3 regions of the Paenibacillus sp. 102 genome follow, and region 2 is predicted to be linked to each of the others. Evidence: riboswitches for the same ligand, from Rfam matches in the RefSeq annotation. Region 2 holds a riboswitch; each other region holds the start of a gene.
What was found. A riboswitch is a leader RNA that binds a small molecule or an ion and turns the genes downstream of it on or off. The one in region 2 is predicted to bind S-adenosylmethionine.

Region 1 (6,466 bases), on a different contig from region 2:
ATGTTGAACCTCGTATTGATACTAAAAAAAGTACCTTTAATAGTTTTTTTGATTACATGATTCTGCGACGAGTGATTAAAAAGTAGTATGTTTTTTAATACCCTCCGCCCCAGCAACTGCATCCAACAATAATTAATAAAATAAATAACACAACTAATAGCGCAAAACTTCCACCAAAACCACAAGAACCACCAAAACTCATATTTTCTCCTCCTTTTAGTATAAAACTAATGGATATAAATTGATTGTTTATTAACGGGTTCGTATTATACAGTATGTTTTTATATGATTTTGGAGCATGTCTTGGATAAATTAAAAAAGCACTCCGCGAGTGCCTAAATTTTATCCGAATAACATCGAGAAATTTACAATGGATACCAAAACCCTTTGAAAATATTGAATTTTAGGTAAATGGCAAATATCAAAATTATAATACCAATAATGAGTCCTATATAATCTTCTTGTTTTGCTTTTGTTGTAAAGTACCATGTTCGCTTCTCTTTTTTTCCGAATCCTCGTAAGTCCATTGCATTTGAAACGGTATCAATTCGCTCTAAAGAGTGAATAACAAGTGGCCAAAAGATGAGTATCCGGTTTTTAATACGTTCAAAAAAATTCGCCTCTCCTCTTTCAAATGATACACCTCTTGCTTCTTGAGCGTGCTTAATCAATTTGTATTCCGCTTGTATATTCGGTACGTAACGAAGCGCAATGTTTATCGCATAGGCAATCTTATACGGTAAACCAATTTTATATAAACTGCTAGCGAACTCACTTGGATGTGTCGTGTATATGAAAATAAGTGTAAATGGTAATAACGTAAAATACTTTAATGAGAGCGTAAGAGCATAAAAGAGTGTTTCGAATGTAATCGTAGCATATCCAATATGTAAAAATGCAGTACTTGTACCAGTTAACTCAGATCCATGGGTCGGTGTAATTAATAAAATCATCACTGAATTTAGCATACTAAATGTAAAAATGACACTAAAAATAACAACAATTTTTCTTACTGGGATTTTGGCAATCGCTAACCCTAAACAACCAATGAAAAACAAGCATAATAAAATACGAAAATCAAAAAATATAAACGTAAGAGTCATCCAAATTATAAATAACAACAATTTAATTGCGCCATCTATACGATGAAAATATGTATGATTGTCTATATAAAATAAATTTGATTTACTCATAATCCCCCCTCCTTTTTGTTTCCATATACATTTGTACAAAAACTTCCGGAAAAGGAACTTTACTCAATCTTGCTAATGTTGTTAACGAACTTTCCTGTAAATTAGCTTGTTGTAATACTTCGCTATTTGCTAATACAATCGGAACAGTATCATCAGCAAGTATTTTTCCTTTATGAAGGACAACTGCACGGTCTGCATATTCTAAAGCTAGGTTCATATCATGTGTAATAAAGATAAATGATATGCCCTGTGTCGCTAATAGACTTATACAAGACATAAATTGTTTATAATGAAAATAATCTTGCCCTGCTGTTGGCTCGTCTAAGATGATAAGCTTCGGATTCCTTGTTAAAACTGATGCAATGGTAAGCCTCTTCTTTTGTCCGTAACTTAACGCTTGAATCGGCCAATTTCGAAATGGGTATAATCCACAAATTCGCAATGCATCTTCCACTCGTTTATGTATTTCTGCACTAGAAGCCTTCTGTAATTTTAATGAAAAAGCAACTTCATCCCAAACAGTAGATTGTGTAATCATATGATTAGGATTTTGCATGACGTAAGATATCACTTCTCCACGCTTACGAATAGACCATGAAGTTATATTATCATTATCAAATATAATTTTCCCTTCCTGTGCTTTGTTCATTCCAGTTAATAAATGTGCAAATGTAGACTTACCTGCACCATTATGACCTAATAATGCTAAAATTTCTCCCCTTCGTATAGAGACTGTTATGTCCTTTAATGTGAAATTTTTGTGAGAATATGAAAATGAGAGATTCTCTATTTGACATAAGATTTCTTTTTTAGGTTGTTTTTTAGAAGCGGTAGAGCTCATCATCCATTGTTTTACCGTTTTATTTAACTTCTCATTATTTAAAGTTTCAATTGGATATATTTCTTCATCTAAAATATTCATTTTTAGATTTTTTAACGCTTCAATATATACAGGTTCTCTTAATCCTATATTTTGTAGAATGTTTGTTTGTAAAATCCTTTTTGGTGAATCGATTGCTACAATTCTCCCTTCCTCTATTAATATGATTTTATCAAGGTCTAATTTTAGTATTTCTTCTATTCTATGCTCAATAATAACGATTGTTTTATTTGATTGTTGGTGAACCTTTTGAATAAGTTCTACTGTTTTCAAACTACTTATAGGGTCTAAATTCGCTAGTGGCTCATCAAATAATAATATGTCAGCATCTGTCGTTAGTAGCCCAGCAAGAGATACAGATTGTTTTTGGCCACCAGACAATTCATGTGGGCTTCGTGAATGAAATGCGTGCATCTGTACTTTCTGCAAAGAGTCCATAACAACCGCCTTCATTTTCTTCTGTTCTACACAATCGTTTTCTAGTGAAAAAGCAACATCTTCTCCTACGGTTAAACCAATAAATTGGGAATCTTGATCTTGTAAAATAGTTCCTACATGCTTACTTTGTTCAAAAATACTACCTTTTCGTGGATCCTTACCACATATTGAAATGTTCCCAGTACTTGATCCTTCATATGAAAAGGGGATCAGCCCATTTATACAATGGGCCAACGTTGATTTTCCTGATCCACTTCGACCGACAATCAATACTTTTTCTCCTGGATAAATATGGAATGTAACATTCTTTAAAGTAGGTTCTGTCACTTGTTTATATTGAAATGTGAATTGTTCAAAGGAAATAATAGGCTTCATTGTACTATCCCTACTTTTCAATTTTTAAATGTGTATGTTTTTTATTCGCCTTCGCTAATCCAAGTGTAATTGGTAAACCAAGAATTAAGAATACAAGGACATCTGCAATCGTTGCACCAAATACTTGAATAATAATTTTATCTAAAGGTTCCCCCATAACGATAATATCAAAAGCACCGGCAAATATAATTGCAATGACAATCCCAATTAAACCAGTTACAGCAAAATATGAAATATCTCGATTATGGAATATTCCATTTTTCACACTGAAACTCGCTCTTTTTTGTACAAGTCCCATCGTAAATCCAATAATTCCTGAGCTAAGTACCCACCCCCACCATATCCCCCATCCAGCGATAATATCTGTCACTGTATGACCGATAAGGCCAATCAAAAGCCCTGCAAATGGCCCGAAAATTGCACCAAAAATTGTTAATATAGCTAGAGCAGGTTTTATAAATGTGTTTGGGGCAATTGAAAGTCCCCATAGACCTAATACACCATATATTGCAGAACCGATTCCAATTGCTACGACTAATTTTGTAGATAATTTGTTCATATGGATTCTCCTCTCATTCCAGTTAGCTTATATTAGTCCTATATGTAAAAGAAAATTGAATTATGCATCTTCACTTCCTTTCTTCCCAATAAAAAATGACCTCTTCTATAAGAGGTCATTTGCGTATGGAGATATGATCCTCTTATCTTTCAAAAGACAATACGTCTTTTGCGGAATTAGCACCTTCCTATTTCTATGAATAAATAGGGGTTGCTGAGGTTTCATAGGGCCGTTCCCTCCACCTCTCTGGATAAGTATTCGTTTGTAATTTGTATTATTGCATTAACGTAAATTAATTTCAATATTTTTCTTTTTTGAAAAACAAATAAATAAATCATTGTATTCTCATCGGAATTATGGAATAATTAATGTAACAAACGGGATAACGGGAGGAATTGATCATGAAAGTAATTGGGCTAATTGGTGGATTAAGCTGGGAATCAACATCTCTTTATTATAAACATATTAATACGCTAACTTTATCTCAGTATAATCATAATGCAAAGCTTGTTTTATATAGCATGGATTTTGGCGAAGTGACAACTTTATTACAAAATCAACAATATGAGGAAGTGCAAAACCAACTCGTTCAAGTAGCAAAAAAAGTAGAACATTCCGGTGCAGATTGTATACTTATGTGTTCAAATACAGTACACCAATTTGCGGAAGAAGTAGAACAAGCAATCTCTATCCCCCTTCTCCACATTGGAGATGTAAGCGCTGAAGAAATTGTTGAACATGATGTGAAACGGATTGGTTTACTTGGAACAAAACAGACAATGGAACAAGATTTTTATAAAACGAGACTAGCTAATTATGGTATTGAAACAATTATTCCCGAAGAAAATGAACGAAATTTCATTCATCATGTCATTCTCCACGAATTAAGCAAAGGTATTATTTCACATCAATCCAAAGACCGTTTCTTACAAATCATTCAAAAACTCATTGAAAATGGCGCAGAGGGAATTTTATTAGGATGTACAGAAATACCGTTACTCATTTCACAACAAGACCTTTCTATCCCTGTATTTGATACTGCTTTTTTACATGCTAAAACTGCAGTGCAATTCGCCGGCTAATAAAGAAAAGAAGCTGTCTTACAAATAATAAGACAGCTTCTTTTCTTTATTGTAACTCTATATTAATTTTCCTCATTGCTTTCTTTACAAAACCCCTGTTATAGATGGCATAGTCGAATGAGAAGTCACCTGCTCACTTTGAAACATGGGTAAATAAATAGTAACCAATGTTCCTACTCCTACCTCACTCATAATACTAATTCTTCCGTGATGACTCTCAATAATTTTATAACTGAGCATTAATCCAATACCCGTTCCTTTTTCTTTCGTACTATAGAAAGGTTCGCCTAGCCTTTTTATTCTTTCCTCAGGAATTCCTATGCCCTCATCTACCATATTAATAATAACTTCCTCACACTCTGATTTTTTCACAGAAATAGAGATTTTCCCACCATCTGGCATTGCTTCAATTGAGTTTTGTAAAATATTAACAAAAACTTGTTTTAATTGATTTTCACAACAATCAATCATTAATTCTTTTGACTCTATATACAGATCAATTTGAATATTTGTCATAATTGCCTTTGTGTTGATTAACGAAACGACATTTCTTAAGATCGAACAAATATTTTTCTTTTCAGTTGGAATGACATCAGTCTTTGCAATCGATAAAAACTCATGAAGTATAGATTCAATTCTTTCAATCTCTGATAGCATAAGATCAAAATATTTATCTTGATCTTCTTGGTTTATTTGAAATAATTGAATAAATCCTTTGATTACTGTTAATGGATTTCGGACTTCGTGGGCTACCCCGGCCGCTAATTGTCCAATTGCTGCAAGTGTATCTGATTTATTCAATAACTCTTCAGTCTTTTTCCGTTCGGTAATATCCCGAACAATTATCATAATCTTATCTTGTAAAAGTGGTAAACACCTAGCTTCAAAGAAACTAATACTTCCTTTAAGTGTTAGCGGATACTCAACAATAACTGTCGATTCCTTTTGTTGTACTTGATGAATGGCTTCTTGAAATTGCTGTGCTACAGGTGATGGCAAGACTTCGTAAAACTTTTTCCCCATAAATGATTCTGCAGGTACGTAAAATTTAGCTGTTGAACCGGCTTTATAATCTATAATTGTTCCATCAGCTTCAGTTAAAAAACATAAATCAGGTAATGCTTTGAAAATAAGCTCTAGCTCAGAAGTTTGCTGTTTTAATTGCTCTTCAATCCCTTTTCGATGAGTAATATCAACTCCCACTGCCCAATAACTATAACCAGGTACTGGGAATTGCTCTGAAATATTTGACCACATGATTGTTTTTATTTCTCCATTTTTGCATGTTAAATTCATTTCCCAATCTCGAAAACTTTTTCCACGAGTAGAAAATTTCTTTTGGATTTGCTTGCGATAGCTTTCATCAGGGTATAGCAATTCAAGCGCTTTGGGATTCCCAACGATCTCTTCCGCAGCATAGCCCGTTACAAGCTCGCATTCACGGTTCCATAATAGGAAATTTCCATCCTTATCAAGAGCATCGACTAAAATAGGCATGTTTTGCAAAATTGTATGTAGCTGTTCTTCTTTTTGAGAAAGTAAATGTATATTTTTCGTTTGGTTTTGAAGTTTATTCATTGCACTATCGACAATGAGATTTGAAAGCATTTCGAAGTATTTTTGACAAGTACGGATGTCATTTTTTTCTGAACAAGCAACAAATGACCCAAGACGTTGTTCATGTAAAAAAAACGGAATTTCAATCTTTGTAAATTGTATATTTTCTTCTTGATTTATACCAAATGAAAAAACACATTCCATATTTTGATCAAGAAGTTGATGTGAAATGTTTGTTAATTTATAAAATTGTTCTGCCATGGTTTCTATTGTGTTCACATCAATGAGTTCCAATAGCCGAGCATTCATTCTCTTTCCACCTCTATATGTAAAATTAATACCATTTTTTATTCACGCTTCTCCATTATACGAATAATGTTCT
Region 2 (6,466 bases):
GAAAGAAAGTTATGGTACTTGTGATTGTGTTATTTATCATTACAACTGCTTTAATGAGTATAGGTGGGATTATGCAGGGGATTACACAGATGCATTAACCTAAAATATGAACAATAAAGATCGTAAAACCCACTCTTTTTAAGGACAGGTTTTACGATCTTCTTTTTCATCCACATGTTTTATAATTTTTCTCGTGCCCAATCTACAATTCTCTTTATATCTTCAGGTTTCGTCCTGCAACATCCACCAATTAATTGCGCTCCACATTCATGCCAAATTTGAGCACTAGTCCCATAGTCCTCTTGAACTGATGCTCCATGCCAGGTCTTAGTTTTCGGATCATACTCTTCACCTAAATTTGGATACACCACAATTGGTTTGTTAGTTTGGTGACGTATTTCTTTTATAAGAGGCGGAATATATCGAGGTTGTGTGCAGTTTATTCCCACAGCTACTACTTGTTCACTCTTATCCAACCATTTTGCACAATCTGTAATTAATTCTCCACTACAAATATGTAGTTCATCCTTTGCACTGAAACTAATCCACGCATAAGTTCCCGAAAACCCTTCTAATAATCTAGCAATTGCCTTAGCTTCTATTAAACACGGGATCGTTTCACAAGCAAGGACATCTGCCCCAGCATGAATAAGGATTTCCATACGCTCTCTATGAAAATCCATTAATTCATCTTCCGTTACATTATAATCCCCTCGATACTCCGAGCCGTCAGCTAGAAAGGCACCATATGGCCCGATTGATGCTGCAACCAAAGGTTTTGGGCGGTTAAAATGATTACTACTGTCTGACCAAAATTCATCTCTAGCTTCTGTAGCTATCTGAACAGATTTTTTGATAAGCTGGAATGCTTCTGCCTCACTCAATCCCCTTTTGATAAAACCCTGGGCAGTTGTTTGATAACTGGCAGTAATCGCACAATCCGCACCTACTCTAAAATAATCCATATGTATTTGTTTTATAATCTCTGGATTTTCTATAAGAACTTTTGCGGACCAAAGATTATCATTCAAATCATAGCCATGACGCTCAAGCTCCGTAGCCATTGCACCATCTAGTATCATCAATGGAAATTCTCGTAAAATATTTTCTATCGGATTTACGTTACGATAATTATTCATAGGAATCACACACCTTTTCATAATGATTTTAAAATCCAAAGAGCTTTAACCAAAAAGAGTCCATTATCTTGCGTCATTCAATTTTTTTATTGCCCGCGGGCGATTTCTATTATTTTTTAAGTAGTACGTAAAGTAACATAAAGCTAAAAACGGAATACCACAATAAAGAGCTATCCTTTGATTAGGATCAAAAGCTATACCAATGCAAGATGCAAAACATAATAGAAAAGCCGCAATAGGAACGATTGGATAAAGAGGGGTTCTATATTTCAAATCCTCCACATAATTACCTTGTTCTAAGAAACGTCTCCGAAACATAAACTGTGAAGCTGCAATTCCCATCCAAACAACGACCACCGCAAAACCCGAAATAGATACAAGAACGATATACACGGTATCAGGTGCAACTATACTAGAAAAAAGGGATAAACATCCACCGATCATGCTAACAATTAAAGCTTGAAGAGGTATTCCTTTCGATGTTAATTTTGCAAAAGAAGGATTGATCATCTTCTCTTTTGAAAGGGACCACAGCATACGAGATGAGGCATATAACCCTGAGTTCGCAGCTGAAAGTAATGCCGTCAAAATAACAAAATTCATAATATCCGCGGCATAAGGTACACCAATCCTATCAAAGACTACAACGAATGGACTTTCAATTACTCCAGCTTCTTTCCAAGGAATTAATCCTGAAAGAACAAAGATTGTACCAATAAAGAAGATAAAGAGTCTCCAAACAGTATTTTTGATTGCCCGCGGTACATTTTTCTCTGGGTCTATACTCTCTCCAGCCGCAATACCAATCAATTCTGTTCCTGAAAAAGCAAAACTTACTGAAAGCATAGTCATGAAAATTGGAAAGAAACCATTGGGAAAAGGCCCATCTTCCCCAATAAAGTTTGATAGCATAGGTGCTGAAGATACATCTTTCATAGAAAGAATACCAAACATAGCTCCCACACCTAAAATAATAAATAATAATATGGTGACTACTTTAATACTGGAAAACCAAAACTCTGATTCTGCAAAGAATTTTGCTGAAAAAGCATTGGAAAGGAAAATGGTCGCAGCAAATATTGCACTCCACATCCAAACCGAAGTATCGGGAAACCACCTTTGCATAAGTAGACCTGAAGCCGTAAATTCCGAACCTAATGCAACAGTCCAGGTAAGCCAATACATCCAGGCAATCGTAAAGCCAGTCCCAGGTCCTATATATTTCGTTGCGTATGTATGAAAAGCCCCAGTAACTGGCATTGAAACCGATAACTCTCCAAGACATAACATCACCAAATACATAATCAAACCACCAATTAAATATGCAATCATTGTTCCGATTGGGCCTGCTTGATTAATCGTGTATCCCGAACTTAGAAAAAGCCCTGTTCCAATTACTCCCCCTAATGAAAGCATAAATAAATGTCTACTCTTCATCGTTCTTTGCAGCTTTGTTTGACTATCTTCATTTGTATATTCCATAATAATTCAACCTCTTCTAATTATTTTTCCGTGCAATATAGCATTAAAAATGCTTGGAAACAGTTATATCCATTCAAAAAACTATTAAATTTTATACTCCCCCTCCTTTACAACATAAAAAAGCCTCTTTCATCTGAAAGAGGCATCGTCCATAAAAATTATATGATGGCTTATCTCTCAGAATGAATCCATTCTGCAGGAAGTGGCACCGTTCCGAATTTCGGAGGTTGCCGGACGTCATAGGGCCTGTCCCTCAGTCTCTCTTGATAAGTGAATTTATTTATTGAATTTTTAAATTAATAAAAATTATATTCCTGAATGATTTTTATGTCAACATGCAAGTTCTAAATCTATCACATCATATATCCACTAAAGTGAAATAAATTCTATAAAAGAACAATAGAAAAGAGCATTTTTTTAAAATAGAGAAAATATCATGGATTAAAATGATTAAAGGAGGATCGTTATGAAAGCAATTGTATGCACAAAATACGGATCACCTGATGTTCTCCAACTCAAAGAGGTCGAAAAACCTATCCCCAAGGATAATGAGGTACTAGTAAAAATTCATGCGACAACAGTAACATCTGGGGACTGTAGAATTCGAGGTTTCAATAGTCCTCTTTTGTACTGGATTCCCATGCGAATCATCCTAGGTCTTAGAAAGCCGAGAAAACCTATATTGGGGGTAGAATTGGCAGGAGAAATTGAATCAATAGGAAAAAATGTAACACAATTCAAGAAAGGGGATCAAATTTTTGCATTAACGGGAATGAGTTTTGGGGCTTACGCTGAGTACACATGTATACCTGAAGATGGATTGTTAGCAATGAGACCGGAAAACATGAATTATGAGGAAGCCGCTGCTGTTCTTTTTGGTGGAACTTCAGCATTACATTTTCTTAGAAAAGCAACTATCCAAAGTGGACAAAAAGTTCTTATCTATGGAGCTTCTGGAGCCGTAGGAACTTCCGCGGTACAGCTTGCCAAATACTTTGGGGCAGAAGTTACCGGGGTCTGTAGTACTACAAATTTAGAGTTAGTAAAATCTTTAGGAGCTGATAACGTAATTGATTACACGAAAGAAGATTTTACAGAAAGAGAAGAACGCTATGAGATTATCTTTGATGCAGTCGGGAAAAACACCAAATCTAATTGCAAGAACGCACTCACTTCGAACGGGACATACGTGTCAGTCGAAGGAATGATAGCAAAAGTACGTACTGAAGATTTACTTTTCCTCAAAGAACTTATCGAGGCAGAGAAAATAACATCCGTCATCGATAGACGTTATCCACTAGAACAAATTCCTGAAGCACATAGATACGTAGAAACAGGACATAAGAAGGGAAATGTAGTAATAACCTTAGATCATAATGACAAAACCTAACAAAACTCCCCTGGTGTTGGTTTGTAATAAAGTTGTTTAATTCTCTGCTTAGAAATATAGTAACCATCTATCGTATAACAGATAGATGGTTATTAAAATTGTTTAAAAAACTAACAGATTCTTTCGTTCTACAATTATTAGGAATAATAAGATCGTTTGATTTTCGGATAGCAAATAATTGATTATTGCCCACAAATATAACTTAAGATCTTGTATCTATATATGATTAGGTTGATGTAGTTATATTACATGTTCTTCTAAAATATTGACAGATAATAGGTTGCATGTTAAATTCACGATATTTAACTACCAAGGGGGTAAGTGACTAATGTCGGTTAATAAGATAGAAGAATATTGGCATATGTACGCTAGAGAAAATGAGTTAAACATGAGTGTTCCAGATGCATGGATGTTTGGAGATGGTTCCAAAGAAATGGGAGATGAACTAGGAAGTTTAGTTGTTAAAGGAATCAAAACAGGAACATGCGCTGCGCATTGTGTATACGGGCTTGAAGGAGAAGAAATTCAAAAAGTTGGTCAGTACGATATTGTATTGGATGGAGACAATAATCCATTAGCAATTATAAAATATACAAAGATCGATTTTTTAAAAATGAATGAAGTAACAAATGATTTTGCAAGATCTGAGGGTGCAGGAGATTTAAGCTATGATTATTGGTACAGTGAGCATGTTAAATTTTTCACTTGGGAATTAAGCCAGTATGGACTTACTTTTACTCCAGACTTATTACTAGTTTGTCAAACCTTTAAGGTAATGGATATTTATAAAGATAGATTATAAATTGAAGAAAAATCATGTACATAATTTAACATTATATTAGGTGAAATCAAAACATTCTTTCTGTTGTTATACAAAAAATATGTTATAAAAATCCGATTTTATACCATATTTTTAAACAACGATCTTATTTTTAAAGGACTTTATTATTTTTTTAACAACTTTATTATTCGTGAACAAATCTTGTAGGTGTTAAAAAAAGTTTGATCAAAACCTTGTGTGAAGTATTGTTTTTTCAGCAAAAAACAAGAGCTAAATTTTGAAAGAAGTTTGAGCATTTTATTTAATATATCTTTTTTTGTCCTGTAGATAAATCAGTTGTACTGAAGTATCCATTTCTTATCTCTACTTTTCCTTCTAGGTCTAATTAATCTTTTATAAGAAGAAAACGTGGCAAATATGTAAATTTCCATATCTGAGCCACGTTTTTATCCTATTGCAGTTTTTACACGAATCGTTTCCGTACCCCTACTACAAAGGTACAGGGAGCTTAATGCCATAACGTTGCTATACAATTGTAAGTCAATGTAGTTGCTAGAGTATTATACAGTGGCAACCATTATAAAACCCTAAAATCTTTCATACTTTCTCCAAGAATATAGTGTGAAAACCACATCAAATTCTGCTTCATAATAGCCACATTAATTCCTGGCTGGTCAGAACTATATGCCATTCCTTTAAATATAATTAATTCTGTATCAACTTCCATATCCCTTAATCCTTGATATAGCTCATATGCATTTGGAGTTGGAACTCTTGCATCCTTTTCGCCATGTTGGATTAAGGTGGGAGTACAGGCTGATTTAATATATATCATTGGTGATGTTTTAGTATATATCTCTGGATCATTCCATGGATTATCTCCTAAATACATCCTAATAAAGTAAGGTATATCTGTATTTACATAATGGGTACTCCAATTAGTAATTCCACCTCCAACTGAAATAGCTTTAAATCTACTACTAAATGTAGAACAGAAAGCTGATATATATCCTCCGTTGCTCCATCCCATAACTCCTACTCTACCTTTATCTGCAATCCCTTTGTCAACTAGTTTATCCACTCCAGATATAACATCATCGTAGTTAGCAATTCCCAGTTTTCTATAGTTTGCTTTTAAGAATTCATTACCATAACCAGAACTTCCCCTGTAGTTTGGTTCTAAAACTATAAAGCCTTTTTCGATAAACTGTTCAATAGGATATTTCTCATTAAAACAGTCTGAAAATATTGGAAAGGATGCCCAAGCCGGACCACCATGGATTACCACTAATAAGGGATATTTTTTATTTGCGTCAAACTCTACTGGGGTTGATAAAACTCCCTCTATTTCAAGACCATCACTACTTTGCCATGAGATTATTTCCCTGTTACATTTAAGCTTTCCTTTGAAAAAGCTATTTTCATTCGTTATTTTTTTATCGTCTAAATAGATTTCAAAGGTTTCATTTGTTATAGCCTTATTATAGGATATATGATTTCCATCCCTTGTTATAGAAGCATCCATTATAAAGCTATCTACTTTTTCGCTTAACATTTCCACAGTTCCATCCTCAGATAGCAACCCAATAAGATAATTAGTTTTATTCTGCCATCTAATTAAAATTCCTTTAGCTGTCCACCGTAATGGAATAACCGTACTATCAAAATCTGTTA
Region 3 (6,466 bases), on a different contig from region 2:
CATAAGAAAGTAACTCTTTATTTACAAGGCGATCATATAAAATAACATCCGCTCGTTCGATACACTTTACTCCTTTTACAGAAATTAACTCTGGATCTCCCGGCCCTGCACCAACAATATATACTTTTCCCATCATCTCTCCTCATTTCTACTATAAAGTGAAACTTCCATTCCTATTACGAATGGAAGTTTCTATTCAAATCGATGTCATTTTGTATTACAATATCTCCTACTCATGAATAACAAATGCTGCACCTTTGCGAATCTTCTTTTTTTCATGCAGAGCGATTTCCTTCACTTCTGGCAGCGGTAAAAAATACTTCTCTAATTCTACCTCAACAAGTCTAAATGCCTGTTCCTCACTTTGTGCAACAACTACTACAGGAACAACACCATTTGCCAACACTGCTTCAAAACGATACAAATCCATATTGCTCCCTCCTAAGATGCAATCACTTCTTCTAAAATTGTATTTAACGTGGATTGTAAATTTTCTACTCCAACGCGTTCTGCAAACTCATAAAAAGTTTCAGCTGGCAGTTTATGCTCTTTAAAGTATGTTAAAAACGATACAAGAACATCCGGAAGGTCTTCCCCATCAATCTTTCCTTTTAATTTTTGGTTATAAACACCACCATCTAATAACGTACCACCTACGTAAATTTCAAACGCTTCAACAATTCCTTTTTCTTTCGTCTTCAATTTCACGCCTTGTAATCCGATATCCGCAATCTGCCTTTGACCACATGAATTCGGGCATCCCGTCATATGAATACGAACTGGTACATCAAGTACAAGTTGTGTATCTAAATAGTCGGCAATATTTCGTAAGCGCGCTTTTGTTTCTACCAATGCAAGATTACAATACTCAATTCCCGTACAAGAAACTGCATACCCAATGAATGATTTTGGTTTTGCTGAAATCGATTCAAACAATGGTTCTTGTAAAAGTGCCTCAACGTTTTCTTTAGGAATATTTGGAATAATAAAATTTTGCGAATTACATGTGCGAATCTCGCCATTTCCGTACTGCTTCGCAATTCTAGCAATTTCAAACAACTCCTCAGAATGCAAGCGACCAACAGGTACGTTAAAACCAACGTATGATAAATCACCTTGTTTTTGCTTATGAACACCGTAGAAATAACCTGCATTCCATCCTTTTAAAGCATCGTTCCCTTTATTGTGTAAAGGCTCTGTATATTCTAATAATTTTTCCTTGAATTTTTCCGCACCCCAATCAGCAACTAAAAATTTCAAACGTGCTAAATGTCGCTTTTCACGATATCCGAAATCACGGAAAACTGTAGCAATTGCAATTGCTACCGACTTCACTTGTTCAGGCAGTATGAATAAATCTAACTCCTGCGCTAAATACGGACGGGCAGATAATCCCCCACCTACTCGCAAATGAAATCCTTCTACTGTTTTTCCATCAATCTCTTTTGTAGCTGGAATAAAGGCAGCACAGTTAATTTCCGCATTTGCTGCATTATATACGTTTGTGCTAATTGACATTTTAAATTTTCGAGGCAAATTCGAAAATTCTTCATTATGTTGGAAGAACTCGTATACCTCTTTTACAATTGGTGCTGTATCAAATAATTCATCACCATCGATACCAGCAAGGGGATTCCCAATAATATTTCTTGTAATATCACCACAAGCTCCTGCTGATGATAACCCTACTCTTTCTAAGCGGTTAAAAATATCTGGTATTTGACCAATTTCAAGCCAATGGAATTGAATCGCCTGTCTTGTAGTAATATCAAGAACATCACGACCATAATCTTCTGCAATAGAAGCCAATACTTCAACTTGTTCATTCGTTAAAATACCAGAAGGAATATTCACACGCATCATGAAATACCCTGCCTCTTTTGGGCGTTGCAAATATAGCCCTGCCCATTTAAAAGAATCCCACTCTTCTTTCGGAATAGAATCAAATCCATTTTCAGCATAATACGGAATCGCTTTAAAAATTGCTAAGCCATCTTTTTCTAATTTCTTTTTCTCTGTAGCATTTAACTTTTCATTGTTTGCCCACACTTTTTCATAACTCATTTTTATTCCCCCTATATAAAGCTACGCTCTTGTAAGTAACCGATAATTTGTTCTGCACATTGTTCGATTGAATAAAGATGTGTTTCTACTACTACTTCTGCCTCTACAGGTTCTTCATACGGCGAGTCAATACCAGTAAATTGCTTAATATCGCCTTGTCTCGCTTTTTTATAAAGTCCTTTCGGATCACGTTTCTCACATTCTTCTATTGGACACTTTACAAACACTTCAATAAACTCATCTTTTTTGAGAATATCTCTTACTTGCTGGCGATCCACTCGAAATGGAGAAATAAATGCTGTTAGTACAATTGTCCCTTGATCTACAAATAACTTCGCCACTTCACCAATCCGGCGAATATTTTCTGTCCGATCTCTTTCGGAAAATCCTAAATCTTTATTCAAACCATGACGAATATTATCGCCATCTAGTACATAATTCCCAATATTTTTTTCGAACAATTTCCTAGCAACCGCATTTGCTACTGTTGATTTTCCAGAAGCTGATAACCCTGTGAACCAAAGTACAAAGCTGTGGTGACCACTTTTCTTTCGTCTTTCTTCTTTTGAAACAGATGCTGTATGCCAAGTTATATTTACGCCCATCTTACTCTCTCCTTATTTTGTTACGACTTCTTTTTGTAAACCACGAATTAATATTTCTACAACTTCTTTACGGCTAAATGTACTTGGTGGTATCTCTCCATTTCGCAACATTTCTCTTACTTTTGTTCCCGATAAAATAACATGCTCTTCTTTACTATGCGGACATGTTTTCGTAGAAGCCATCGCTTCACATTTTGTACAGTAAAAGCTATGCTCAAAAAAGAGCGGTGTAATCCCTAACTCTTCTACTGTAAAGTTCACAAAAATCTCTTGCGCTTCGTACGTACCGTAATAATTTCCTACCCCAGCATGATCACGCCCCACGATGAAATGTGTACAGCCAAAGTTTTTTCTAACCAGTGCGTGAAATATCGCTTCACGTGGCCCTGCATAACGCATTGCTGCCGGAAAAACACCTAAAAAGACACGATCTCTCGGATAATAATTTTTCAAAAGCACTTCATAACTTTCCATACGCACATCAGCCGGAATATCGTCTGATTTCGTTTCACCGACAAGTGGATTTAAAAATAAACCGTCTACAATTTCCAGTGCAGACTTTTGAATATATTCATGCGCACGATGAACAGGATTTCTCGTTTGAAACCCCACTACCGTTTTCCAGCCGCGCTTTGCAAACTCTGCACGCGTTTCGCTTGGATCTAAATGATAAGAAGCAAACTTATCATTTTCAAAGCGCTTTACAAGCGTGATTGCTCCTCCAACATAAATATTCGGTCTATCATATAATTTTTTCACACCTGGATGGGCAATATCAGTCGTTTTATAAACAAGCAATGCTTCTTTCTCTTTATCCGGTGTAAAAATATTTTCTATTTGAATAACACCATACGTGATTCCTTCTTTAACAAGACGAACCTCTTCACCAATTTTTAATTGCTTCGCCTTTTCTTCCGTTATTGGTAACGTAATAGGGATACTCCATACACTACCGCTTACTAAGCGCATTGTTTCAATTACAGATTGATAATCCTCTTTCCCTAAAAATCCTGTAAGCGGACTATAACCACCTATCGCAAGAAGCTCTAAATCACTTAAAGCAATTTTGTCTAATTCAATTTCTTTTGCGATACTTTTTGTGTCATATGTTTCATCAACACGATTTACTAATATGTTTGTTTTACTCATTTTTCTGTCCGCCTCTTTCACATATATTTAAAATCAATCATGACCTTATTGATAATGAAGACCACATTCCGTTTTCATCTTTCCAGCCCATCGTCCGTCCCTTGAATCTCCACCTTCTCCCACAGGCAACGTGCATTTTTCACACCCTATACTTGGGTAACCAATGTCGTGTAATGGATTGTAAGGTAAATCATGCTTATATACGTAACGCCATACTTCCTTCCACGTCCAATGAATAAGTGGACAAATTTTAATAGACTGAAAGCGATGATCTTGATTGATAAACCTTGTATGTTTACGTGTTTCAGATTGTTCCCTTCTTAGCCCTGATATCCACGCTTTTCCATTCGATAAAGAGTCTTCAAGCGGTAAAATTTTTCTTAGTTTACAGCAAAGATTGGGATTATGTTCCCACAGCTTATCTCCATGTTTTTTTGCTTGCTCCTCAAGCGTAAGCGAAGGTTGCTTTTCAATAATTTCGAGATCTGGAAACCTTTCGCGTACTCGTTTAATTAAATCGTATGTTTCTTGAAAATGAACATTTGTATCTAAAAAAACAACTTTCGCAGATGGATTTACTTGGTTTATAAGATGTAACAAAACCATCCCCTCTACCCCAAAGCTACATGCGTATACAATTTCACCTTCATAATGTTTATAAGCCCACTCTAATACTTGCGACGCTCCCTTTGTTTCATCTTTCTCAGAAAAAGAAACGAAATCCTCTTCCCACGTTTCATACGTTAACATTCTCTTTCCCCCTGTAACGCAAAAAGGCGGTTTTAACCTAATAAAATAGGTTAAAACCGCCTCTAGTTTTTCTAGTCAGCGTTTTTACTTTAAGCGTACTTTTTCACTTTTTTCAAGCTGAATCACTTTTCCATCTTGCACAACAATTGTAATGGAACCATATTTCATATCCGCAAGCATCGTTTGAATTTTCTCAGCTACTTCGTCAAAATGACCACGCACTCCCACGAACAGCCCCCCTTTTCATTCATAAAAAAAATCTTTTCCATTTCGAAAAGACTGTTCGGTAATATATTTTACCTTATCTTTCAAAATGGATACCATTTTGCTGGACTTAGCACCTTGCTCCTATAAGCAGGTTGCCGAGCTTCATCGGGCCAGTTCCCTCCGCTTCTCTTGATAAGCTTTGTATTTGTATTTTATCATAATTCTGTTTTTTTTCAATCCTAGTTTTCCGATATATTTTATATTTTTTTATTTTTTTAAAGGAGCTGCCCAGTTCGAACAACTCCTTTCTATTGATTACACAAGTTCTTTTATGCGTATGCGATCGTTCCCAATTATATTTTCATATGTTTCACGTTCAACAACAACTTGTGATGCTCCGCCTTTTGCAAATACTACAGCCGGTCTACGAATACGATTGTAATTATTCGCCATAGAATATCCATATGCTCCCGTACAAGAGATTGCTAACAGATCACCTGTAACAACTTGGGGCAGTTTTATATCCCAAATAAGCATATCCCCACTCTCGCAACACTTTCCAGCAATTGAAACAACTTCTTCAACCTCTTCTTTCCCTCGATTTGCTAGCATCGCCTCATAACGAGCTCCATATAAAGCTGGTCTTAAGTTATCTGTCATTCCTCCATCGACTGACACATACTTACGAATGCCCGGAATATCTTTTACAGCTCCTACTGTATAAATTGTTGTTCCTGCATCCCCGACAATACTACGCCCTGGTTCAATCCATATTTCAGGAAGGGGATAATTATTTCGTATAAACTGTTCTCTCACTGCGTTAGTTACAGCATACACATATGTTTCAAGTGTAAGTGGTGTATCAGCTTCCGTATAGCGAATACCAAAACCTCCGCCGACGTTTAACACCGTTACAACATAACCAGTTTGTTCTCTTATCTCTTCTAAAAAGCCATGCAATACTTCAATCGCTCGAACAAATCCTGCTGTTTCAAAAATTTGCGAACCAATATGCGAATGAATACCTAATACATTATAATTTGATTTCTCTAGTGCGATTTGAATCGCCTGCATTGCCTGGCCGGTGGAAACTCCAAAACCGAATTTCGAATCATCTTGCCCTGTTGTAATATATTCATGTGTATGCGCCTCTACTCCAGGTGTAACTCGAATTAATATATTTACAATTTTTCCATACTGCTGTGCTAAGTCATGTAATATTTCCATTTCAAAGAAATTATCTACCACAAAGCAGCCGATATCTGCTTGCAGCGCCATTACGATCTCTTCCTCAGTTTTATTATTACCATGAAAATGAATACGCGATGCAGGAAAACCAGCTTGCAAAGCAGTATATAATTCTCCCCCTGAAACAACATCTAAAGACATATTTTCTTCACGAGCTACTCGGCACATCTCCATGCACAAGAACGCCTTACTTGCATATGCTACTTGGTAAGAGAACCCACTTTCCTGAAATGCACGATGAAATGCGCGACATTTTTCCCGAATAGCAGCCTCATCGTATACATAAAGCGGTGTTCCATATTGTTTTGCTAGCTGCGTTGTATCGCACCCTCCAATTTCTAAGTGTCCTTGGTCATTGATTCGGCTTGTGCCGTGTAAATACATTTGAATTCCTCCCTTATTTCCTCTAAAACTGATAACCCCAATCTTCTTCTATTCATTGC

Region 1: linked by a shared signal. The riboswitch ahead of AAIE21_RS11855 (ECF-type riboflavin transporter substrate-binding protein) and the one ahead of AAIE21_RS23150 (amino acid permease) in region 2 are both predicted to bind S-adenosylmethionine.
Region 3: linked by a shared signal. The riboswitch ahead of AAIE21_RS07700 (YezD family protein) and the one ahead of AAIE21_RS23150 (amino acid permease) in region 2 are both predicted to bind S-adenosylmethionine.

What each region holds. Positions count from the first base shown of each region.
Region 1 is NZ_JBCGHT010000003.1:513,425-519,890, forward strand. It holds gene AAIE21_RS11840 (YjcZ family sporulation protein) at 95-202, opposite strand; gene AAIE21_RS11845 (energy-coupling factor transporter transmembrane component T family protein) at 366-1,193, opposite strand; gene AAIE21_RS11850 (ABC transporter ATP-binding protein) at 1,186-2,886, opposite strand; gene AAIE21_RS11855 (ECF-type riboflavin transporter substrate-binding protein) at 2,897-3,445, opposite strand; SAM riboswitch class I at 3,585-3,702, opposite strand; gene AAIE21_RS11860 (aspartate/glutamate racemase family protein) at 3,847-4,527, shown strand; gene AAIE21_RS11865 (ATP-binding protein) at 4,612-6,393, opposite strand.
Region 2 is NZ_JBCGHT010000015.1:79,393-85,858, forward strand. It holds gene yknW (YknW family membrane protein) at 1-98, shown strand, start outside; gene mmuM (homocysteine S-methyltransferase) at 180-1,139, opposite strand; gene AAIE21_RS23150 (amino acid permease) at 1,203-2,621, opposite strand; SAM riboswitch class I at 2,789-2,894, opposite strand; gene AAIE21_RS23155 (NAD(P)-dependent alcohol dehydrogenase) at 3,088-4,011, shown strand; gene AAIE21_RS23160 (ASCH domain-containing protein) at 4,340-4,813, shown strand; gene AAIE21_RS23165 (S9 family peptidase) at 5,370-6,466, opposite strand, start outside.
Region 3 is NZ_JBCGHT010000002.1:340,944-347,409, forward strand. It holds gene cobA (uroporphyrinogen-III C-methyltransferase) at 1-133, opposite strand, end outside; gene AAIE21_RS07675 (DUF3906 family protein) at 230-430, opposite strand; gene AAIE21_RS07680 (nitrite/sulfite reductase) at 442-2,064, opposite strand; gene cysC (adenylyl-sulfate kinase) at 2,076-2,669, opposite strand; gene sat (sulfate adenylyltransferase) at 2,682-3,818, opposite strand; gene AAIE21_RS07695 (phosphoadenylyl-sulfate reductase) at 3,864-4,568, opposite strand; gene AAIE21_RS07700 (YezD family protein) at 4,653-4,796, opposite strand; SAM riboswitch class I at 4,867-4,974, opposite strand; gene lysA (diaminopimelate decarboxylase) at 5,091-6,407, opposite strand.